Regions from separate parts of the Rhizobium sp. A22-96 genome, predicted to be linked through region 1. Evidence: predicted binding sites of a transcription regulator. Region 1 holds the regulator's gene; the other holds the start of a gene.
The links. The regulator LexA, encoded in region 1, represses DNA repair genes until DNA is damaged. The targets are predictions, from matches to a motif close to TGTTCNNNNTGTGTTCNG.
Positions count from the first base shown of each region.

Region 2: ACQZ6F_RS18845 (ImuA family protein) is a predicted target of LexA. The motif match lies at 2,687-2,704, and genes of this name have one in related genera.

Region 1 is NZ_JBNWDQ010000003.1:901,932-906,566, forward strand. It holds gene ACQZ6F_RS17205 (ComEC/Rec2 family competence protein) at 1-1,060, shown strand, start outside; gene lexA (transcriptional repressor LexA) at 1,041-1,763, opposite strand; gene ACQZ6F_RS17215 (VOC family protein) at 2,159-3,046, shown strand; gene kdsA (3-deoxy-8-phosphooctulonate synthase) at 3,043-3,882, shown strand; gene eno (phosphopyruvate hydratase) at 4,032-4,635, shown strand, end outside.
Region 2 is NZ_JBNWDQ010000004.1:110,774-115,408, reverse strand. It holds gene ACQZ6F_RS18855 (error-prone DNA polymerase) at 1-249, opposite strand, end outside; gene ACQZ6F_RS18850 (Y-family DNA polymerase) at 246-1,673, opposite strand; gene ACQZ6F_RS18845 (ImuA family protein) at 1,714-2,664, opposite strand; gene ACQZ6F_RS18840 (metallopeptidase family protein) at 2,941-3,378, shown strand; gene ACQZ6F_RS18835 (DUF1737 domain-containing protein) at 3,444-3,650, opposite strand; gene ACQZ6F_RS18830 (HpcH/HpaI aldolase/citrate lyase family protein) at 3,678-4,598, opposite strand.

The DNA of each region.
Region 1 (4,635 bases):
CTTCGTCTCTCGTTTTTTCGGCGGCGTGTTGTCGACATCCTTCGTCGGCGGTGCTTCGACGGCGATTTTCTCGATCGAGCATTTTCACCGACTGGCGACATACGGGCTTGCCGCAAATCTCGCCGCCATGCCGATCGTCTCGTTCATTGTCATGCCGTTCGGTATGATGGCCATGTTGCTGATGCCGCTTGGCCTTGATGCGCCATTCTGGAAAGTCACCGGTGAGGGACTGGAACTGGTCATCCTGATCGCCAAGACCGTGGCGGGCTGGGGAGGCGATATCACCTTTGGCCGTCAAGCGGGCTGGCTCATGCCGACTTTCATAGCCGGCTTCCTGATCATGACCATGTTGCGGACCCGCCTGCGCCATGTCGGGCTGCTGCTGTTGCTCTCAGCGATCGGTGCAGCAACATTCAGTTCCGGCGTGCCGAAGCCGGATCTGATGATTTCCGAAGATGGCGCTCTGGTCGCGTTGCGACAGGACTACATCTTGGCAACGAACCGCGAAAGACCGCAGGCTTTTATCTTCGAGCAATGGCAGAAGGCGCTGGTGGCAGCAGAACACCAACCGCCAACCATTCTTCCGGCCGACAGCCGGCTCCCTCATGTCAGCAAAGCAGATCGCCGCCGGCGGTTAAGCACGGAGGAACAAAACGCAGTGCGCAAGGCAATGGAGGAAGCGCTCGATCAGACGATGCAGGGAAGCTTTGCCTGCCAGAAGGGTGCATGGTGTGTCGCAATGCTTGAAAACGGCGCAATGCTCGTCACCATCGAGGACGCAGCCTATCTACCGCCTGCTTGCGATACCGCAAATATCGTCGTTACGCCGATAAAACTGCGTCTCGATCGCTGCCGCTCCGGAGCAATGCTTTTCACCGGCGCTACATTGAGGCGAACCGGCTCGGTCGAAATGAATTTCGACTCGGACACGCCTATCATCTCCACAGCTTTCGACAATCCGCAACGCCCATGGATGCGGCACCGAACCTATGATTGGCGCACCGGAACCTATGGTGTGCCAATCCGTTCTGCGTCACCAGTCAATGATAGCGGCGAATGAGGCCGACAAGCTTGCCCTGGACCTTGACGCGATCCGGCCCGAATATGCGTGTTTCATATGCCGGATTGGCGGCTTCTAGAGCGATGGAAGCGCCCTTGCGGCGAAACCGCTTCAACGTTGCTTCTTCGTCATCCACAAGGGCGACAACAATGTCACCGGGATTGGCAGTCGTCGAATTGCGGATGATGACGGTATCGCCGTCAAAAATGCCGGCATCGATCATCGAATCGCCCCGCACTTCCAAGGCATAATGTTCGCCCGAACCGAGCATATCGGCGGGAACGGTTATTTCATGGGTATTGTTCTGGATGGCCGAGATCGGAACGCCGGCTGCGATGCGGCCCATGACGGGCACCGACACCGAACTGTTCTGGTCGTCATTGGCCACCTTTGGGGGAGCAGGCGGCGCGACCGGCTGTGGCTTGCCAAGACTGCCTTCGATGACGCTCGGTGAAAAGCCGCGGCGCGGCTGCAGGCTGGGATTGTAGGCATCCGGCAGCTTGATGACTTCGAGCGCTCTTGCCCGGTTCGGCAGGCGACGGATGAAGCCTCGCTCTTCCAAAGCCGTGATCAAACGGTGAATGCCGGACTTGGATGCAAGATCCAATGCGTCCTTCATTTCATCGAAAGATGGTGGAACGCCGGACTCCTTCATCCGTTCGTGAATGAAGAGAAGCAGTTCCTGCTGCTTGCGCGTCAACATCGTCTTGGAACCCCAGAATCAAGAGAAACGTCGTGAAACAAATCCAGAACGGACACTATATGTTCCATATGTGTTCCGCAAGTACTTAAATTTCGGTAAAGCTTTGCCCTGTCAGTTAGATATTTAAAATTATCGAATGGATCGTGGCGCGGCGGCGAATGGTTATATCGGTGCTAACATAACGATAAATATGGGAAAACGCCGCTGGATGCGCAGACGGAGTGGTTTTGAGTTTAAGTCACCTATCTGAAGCATGGCTGAAATCTAGCTTGTACCGAGAAGGTTCGGCTGCTGTCGAGAAACAGTCATTGTCCAGCATCATCGCTGCGCTGCTTTGGCCTTGAATTGGACCGTGGATCGGCGCAAACCTGCCGCAGCAGAAAATCGGAGACGCCATGACTTCGTTGCCGCATCCGCTGGATCATCTTGTGTTGCCGACGGTCAATATCGCATCGGCGCGTGAACGCCTTGGCAGGCTTGGCTTTACGGTGGCTCCGGATGCGCGCCATCCCTTTGGCACCGAGAACGCATGCGTCTTCTTTGCCGACAAGACCTATCTGGAGCCCCTCGGGGTCACATCTCTGGAGCAGTGTGAAAAGAGCATCGAGGACGGCAATGTCTTCGTCGCTCGTGATCAGGCCTATCGGTTTCGAATGGGTGAAGACGGGTTCTCCGGAGTGGTTTTCGGCACGAACGACGCTGTCGCTGACGACGAACGTTTCAAGGCCGGCATGATCTCCGCCGGACGGATGCTGGATTTTTCGAGGCCGATGAAGATGCCGGATGGCACGGAAACCCAGGCGGGTTTCCGTCTTGCCTTTGCCGCCGATCTGCGTGCGCCCGATTTCCTGGCCTTCTGCTGCCAGCGCATCAATCCGTCGCCCGCCGATCGCAGCGTGCTGGAGCGCCATGAAAATGCTGTCACCGGCATTGCGCGGGTGGCGATATCGACGACCAAACCCGCCGCGTACCGCTCGTTTTTCGAGGAGATCATAGGTGACCCCAGGATATCCGAGCATTCCTTCGGGCTGACAATCCGGGCTGCCAATGCCGACATCGATCTCCTGACGCCGGAAGGCATGGAGGCGTTTTACGATTTGCGGGTCGGCAAGGACGATCCGGGGCTTCGAGCCCGCGCAATCCTTTTCAAAACACGCGATCTTTCCGTGACATCGTCGCATTTCGCTGCTAACGGCGTCACCTACACGCGTAAGAACAATCGTATATTGGCAAAGCTGGCGCCCGCAGCGGGCGCTCTTTTCGCCTTCGAGGAGATAGCATGAGCACGAATTCGGAAGTGATCGTCGGCGAGGGAGCGTCCAAGGTTCTGTTTTCCAACACTGCCAAGCTGTCGCTGATCGCCGGCCCCTGCCAGATGGAGAGCCGCGAGCATGCCTTCATGGTGGCCGGCGTGCTGAAGGAACTCTGCGACAAGCTCGGCATCGGCCTTGTCTATAAATCCTCCTATGACAAGGCGAACCGCACCTCGCTCTCCGGCAAGCGCGGTATCGGCATCGAGAAGGGATTGGAAATTTTTGCCGATCTCAAGAAGGAATATGGCTTTCCGGTGCTGACCGATATTCACACCGAGGAACAATGCGCCGTTGTCGCCAAGACGGTTGATATCCTGCAGATCCCGGCCTTCCTTTCGCGCCAGACCGACCTGCTGGTCGCCGCCGCCAAGACCGGCCGCGTCGTCAACGTCAAGAAGGGCCAGTTCCTGGCGCCCTGGGACATGAAGAACGTCCTTGCCAAGCTGAATGAAAGCGGCAACCCGAATATCCTCCTCTGCGAGCGTGGCGCCTCCTTCGGTTATAACACGCTCGTCTCGGACATGCGCTCGCTGCCGATCATGGCGGCAATGGGTGCGCCTGTCATTTTCGATGCCACCCACTCCGTGCAGCAGCCGGGCGGGCAGGGCGGCTCGACTGGCGGCGATCGCCGATTCGTAGAGACGCTGGCGCGCGCCGCAGTTGCCGTTGGCGTTGCCGGCGTCTTCGTCGAGACGCACGAAGATCCGGACAATGCGCCCTCGGACGGCCCGAACATGGTCTATCTGAAGGATATGCCAAGGCTTCTGGAGAAGCTTCTGGCCTTCGACGCCATCGCCAAGGCCTGAGAAATCACAGGCATTCAACAGGCTGACATGATTTTGCGTTACGGGGCCTGAAGGAGTGTCAAATCGGGAGGCGGAGCGGCATTGTAATTTCCGCGTCTTCGATTAAGACCATTTCAATCGATTTATAAACCAGCGAGCAGGAAGCTATCATGACCGCAATCACCGACATTATCGCCCGCGAGATTCTCGACAGCCGTGGCAATCCCACCGTCGAAGTCGATGTCTACCTCGAAGACGGCAGCATGGGCCGCGCGGCGGTTCCGTCGGGTGCGTCTACCGGTGCGCACGAAGCCGTCGAGCTTCGCGATGGCGGCACGCGCTACCATGGCAAGGGTGTTGAGAAGGCTGTCGAGGCCGTCAATTCGGAAATCTTCGACGCGATCGGCGGCATGGACGCTGAAAACCAGATCCAGCTCGACGACATCATGATCGAGCTTGACGGTACGCCGAACAAGTCCCGCATTGGCGCCAACGCCATCCTCGGCGTATCGCTCGCCGTCGCCAAGGCCGCAGCCCAGAGCGCCAACCTGCCGCTCTACCGTTATGTCGGCGGCGCTCATGCCCGCTTGCTGCCGGTTCCGATGATGAACATCATCAACGGCGGCGCTCATGCCGACAACCCGATCGATTTCCAGGAATTCATGATCCTGCCAATCGGCGCCGAAACGTTCCGCGATGCCGTGCGCATGGGCTCGGAAGTTTTCCACGTCCTCAAGAAGGAACTGGCCTCCCAGGGCCACAACACCAATGTCG
Region 2 (4,635 bases), on a different contig from region 1:
GGCGCGACGTTCAATGTTTTCCTCAGCAATCCTTTTATATTCCGCCCGGAGAACCTTGGTATGCGCATGCGCCTTGACGACGCCGGCAACCGAATTGCGGTCGGCAATTCCAAATCCGGAAAGCTTCAGGATAGCGGCCTGCGCCACCATCTCTTCCGGATGCGACGCGCCTTCGAGAAAGGAAAAGTTCGTTCTCGCGCCGATCTCGAAAAAAGACGCTGACGCGAGAGGGGTCGGATGCGCGCTCATGCGAAGACCCCATGCATGTACCAATCCGGCGGCGTTGCAGTCTGGCCGTAAAGGCCCTTGCGGAACAGCCAGAAACGGTGGCCTTCCTCGTCCTCGATCTGGAAATAATCGCGGACAGGTTCTTCCTTTTCCTCGACCCACCATTCCGCCGAAAGCCGCTCCGGCCCTTCGGCCCGGCTGACCCGATGCATGACGCGCCGCCAGCGGAACTGCCGGGGAGGGCCGTCAGGCACTTCGGCGGCAACGGTTTCGACCAGTTCCGGCATACGAAACAACCGCAACGGCCGTTCGCCCCTGAAAAAGCCGCGGCCGGCATATTCTCTGCCTGTCCGCCGGCGAGCCGCGAGGATTTGCATGGCTGGCACCGGCCGGGCGGCCCGTTCGGGAATATGGCTTTCCCTGAGCTCGAAACCCTGCAGGCAATCCGGCCCCAGCCGCGCTGCAACCCGGTCGACAAAGGCGGCAAGTGACGTGCCCTGCCGGTCCTCCCCGACGAAATCGCCCTGCAGCGCATCGAAGGGCGCGTGCTGCAGCACATTGAGACGGACAATCTCGAAACCATATCCCGCATCGAGATCGTCATGAATGGCGGTGAAGCGCTCGTTAAACAGGCTGGCGATCCGGCCCGGCTCCCGCAGCGGCTGCGATGCCCCGGCAGCGATGCGGAAGACCGCCCCATCCACCCTGAACAGCAAAAGCTCGAAGGAACGGCCGCCGACGCCACGCGCCTCCAAACCCGGCTTCAGCGTTTCGGCAAGCATGTGGGCGAGCTGCAGAATATCGGCTTCCGCCTGCACCGGTTCGGCAAGCCGGCGCTCGGCCGATAATTGCGCCACCGGCCGGCGCGGCGAAATCGGCTCCTCGATGAGACCGACTGCCTGATCGAGCCGCAACAACACCTGTGCGCCGAAGCGACGGGCAAGCGGCGCCCGTGGCGCCGCCAGGAGATCGCCCACCTGCTTCAGGCCCATCTTCTGCAAGGCGGCAACGCTCTCCTCGCCAAGCCGCAACGACGCCACCGGCAGCGGCGCCAACGCCTCCTCCATGGCTTCCGGGGGAACGATGCGGCTCTCTTCAAAACGGGCGACCGCCCAGGAGAGGCCAGGCGCGGAGGAAATGGCGCCGCGCACATCGAGCCCGAGCCGGGAAATCCGGATCAATATATCCTCGAGCAGCGCCTCTTCGCCGCCGAAGAGGTGCGCGCAGCCGGTAATATCGAGAAAGAGGCCATCCTTGCCATCGATCGCCACCAGCGGCGTATAGCGGTCACACCAGTCGGCGATCGCCTCCAGCAGCTTGCGATCCGCCGCAAGATCTTCCTCGATGACATCGAGGGTAGGGCAGATCGCCCGAGCTTCGGCCACGCCCTGGCCGCGCTTCAGGCCGATCATCTCCGCCCGCTCGTTGAGCGCGGTCAGCCGCATGGCATTGTTCAGCCTGCCGGCGCAGACGAGCGGTGGCGCTTCAAGCCTGCCTGTCGAACGCCAGGACAGGCCCCAGCGCTTGCGCGCGATCCGGTCGGTTGGCAGATGCGGAAAAGTCAGCGCCAGAATGCGCTGCGTGTTCGCCGGGAAGGACAGGGTGCTGAGCATCGGAGACAGGGGCAAAGCGGCGGTCATGGGCATTCCACTCCAGGGTTATGGAAAGAGGCGCGGGGTTGCGGCTCTTTTCCAAGGTCAGACGAAAGGCCGGATGACCGATGCTGCCGCCAAGCACCGATCCGTCCGGCAGGGGCCGCGCCTGCGCCGGCGCGGGTTCGACGGAAAAGCGGAAGAGGGCGCTGCTCGCTTCCTCCTCGCCTCCCTGCCGCAATAAAAACAGGGGCCGGCCTGCCGCCTTGGCCCTGAGCGCCAGCCGCCGGCTTTCCGTCAGCCCGAAACGCGCGGGATTGCCGCGCACTTCCAGGATGACGACCGCAAAGGCCGCGCTGGCAAGCGCTGCTTCCGCCAGCCAGAGCGCTTCCTCCAGCTTGCGCGGAGATGCCTGCAGGAAGCCGGCCGGCTCCAGTCCGAAATCCATGATCCCGATGGCATAGGGCAGGCCCGCCTCCATCGCGGCGACCGTATCGCCGATCCAGAGAACCGGGGATATGGCCGCATCTGTGCCGGCGGCTTGCGCATGAAGCCTCGCGGCAAGAGCAAGGGTAAAGCCGCTGGCTACGCCCGCATCACGCAGGCCCAGCGAGCGGATTTCCGTCAATGCATCCAGCGGCACGCCACCCTGCATCGCGTCATCGAGGTCCTCAACCCCGATCGCAAGCAAGGATTGGGCAGCCCCCGCCGAACAGGGTCTTGCCTTCTCCGCCAGCGTCTCATGCGCCGCCGCTGCCAGCGCCGGTATCGGCCTGCCTTCCAGTCGGGCAATGGTTTCACGCAGGGCAAAAAGCGTTTCCCCCGCCACGGCGGCCTCGGCCATGACGTTCACTCCAGATCGATAATGTTCCTGTTATGTTCTTATGGATTCCAGAGGTCGGAAAAAGAGTCAACACCAATTTATAAGAAAATATTCCTGTGCGCAGAGCCGAATGATTGGAGTCTATTCAAGCTGAAATCTGAATCCGCCCTAAAATCAAACAGGTAGACCATGGTGCCGTCCGAAAGCCGCTCAAAGACTTTTCGGCATCATGCCCCAATCCGCTCTCGTAAAAGCTGCGCAAAGTCTCTATATGACCAGCTAAGGAAGGAAGCATTCATGGCTCGCATTGACCAGAGCGAGGATTGGCGGGACCGCCACGCGCCCTCAATCAGCACATTTGAATCTCTGGCTATGGAGGCTTACAGCCACTTGCCGGACGAATTCCGCTCGCTCACCGGCAACCTCATCATCCTCATCGAAGATTTTCCCGATGACGATGTCTTCGAGGATATGGCGCTGGAAACGCCCTTCGACCTGCTTGGCCTTTTCGAGGGTCGCGGCATATCGGAGCGCTTCACCGCCCAGACCGGCGAAATGCCGAACAAGATCCGCCTCTACCGCCGGCCGATCATCGATTACTGGGCTGAAAACGAGGAAACCCTCGGCGATATCATCACCCATGTCCTGATCCACGAAATCGGCCATCATTTCGGCCTGAGCGACGAGGACATGGAACGCATCGAGGCGAGCGCCGAGGAAGCCACGGATCGGTAGTATCGGCCCTGACCGCAGGACGGTCAGGGAAAAACATCAAGCCTTCGATGAGGAATTACGTCCTCTTACTGCTCGGAAAGCTTCATCTCCGGATCGTAATCCTTGCCGGCGACTTCCTTGACGACGGCCTGGCCGCATTCCATCCGGCCGCTCCCGGCATTGAAGGCATAGGTCGGCGAGCCCGAGAGCTCCCAGCCCTTGTTCAGCGCTGCCGATACCTTGTGGCAGAAAGAAGCGTCATCGGGGCCGGTGAGGAAGCGATAGAGTTTCATCAAAGCGTCTTTCGTAAATACCAGCCCTCACCCTGAACGTGTCGAAGGGCGATGGCGCTGCTCGATCAGGCGAACTTTATGGACGAGTCTTTCCGCCTGGACAAGATGCAGCCGCTCCACCATCCGGCCGCCGAGGTTCACGACATTGAGATCGGCGGCACCTGGCTCGGCAAAGGCTGATATGATCGCCTCAGCCTCGGCAACAGCCGCTTCATCCGGACCAAAATGCCGATTGGCGGCCTCGATCTGGCTCGGATGAATCAGCATCTTGCCAGAAAAGCCCATGGCGATACCCTGGGCGCATTCCGCATCGAGCGCGTCCATATCCTTGAAATCGTTGAAAACGCTGTCGATGGCCTCAAGCCCATAGGCACTGACGGCCAACACCACCTGCATCAGCCAGGGCACAAGATAGGCGCGGCCCGACTGCGGCAGCACGCCCGTTTCCTTTCTGAGATCGTTGAGCCCGACGACGAAGCAATCGAGCCTGCTGCCCGTGGTGCGTCCAGCCTCGGCGATCGAAGCGGCATTCAGGATGCCGCGCGGGGTCTCGATCATCGCCCAGATGCGCAGGTTTTCCGGCGCATCGGCTTCCGCGAGCCTGTCACCCACGAGCATCACGTCCTGCGGCTCATCCACCTTGGGCAGCAGCACCGCATCCGGCTCCAGTTCCACGACCAGCGCCAGATCGTCAGCCCCAAAATTGGAGGAAAGCGCGTTGATGCGGATGATCCGCTCCTTGCTGGGAAGCGCAGACGAGGCGAAGAACGCCCGCAAATTCTCCCGCGCCTCGGCCTTCTTTTCCGGCGAAACCGAATCTTCGAGATCGAAGATGACGGCGTCGCAATCGAGGCTGGCAAGCTTTTCCAGAGCGCGGCGGTTGATGGCGGGGACACTTAAGACCGAGCGGCGCAGGCGGACGGGACGGGAAGAAGAGGATTGGCTCATAGCGCCGTTTTGCCGCGCTTTTAATCTCCAGGCAAGT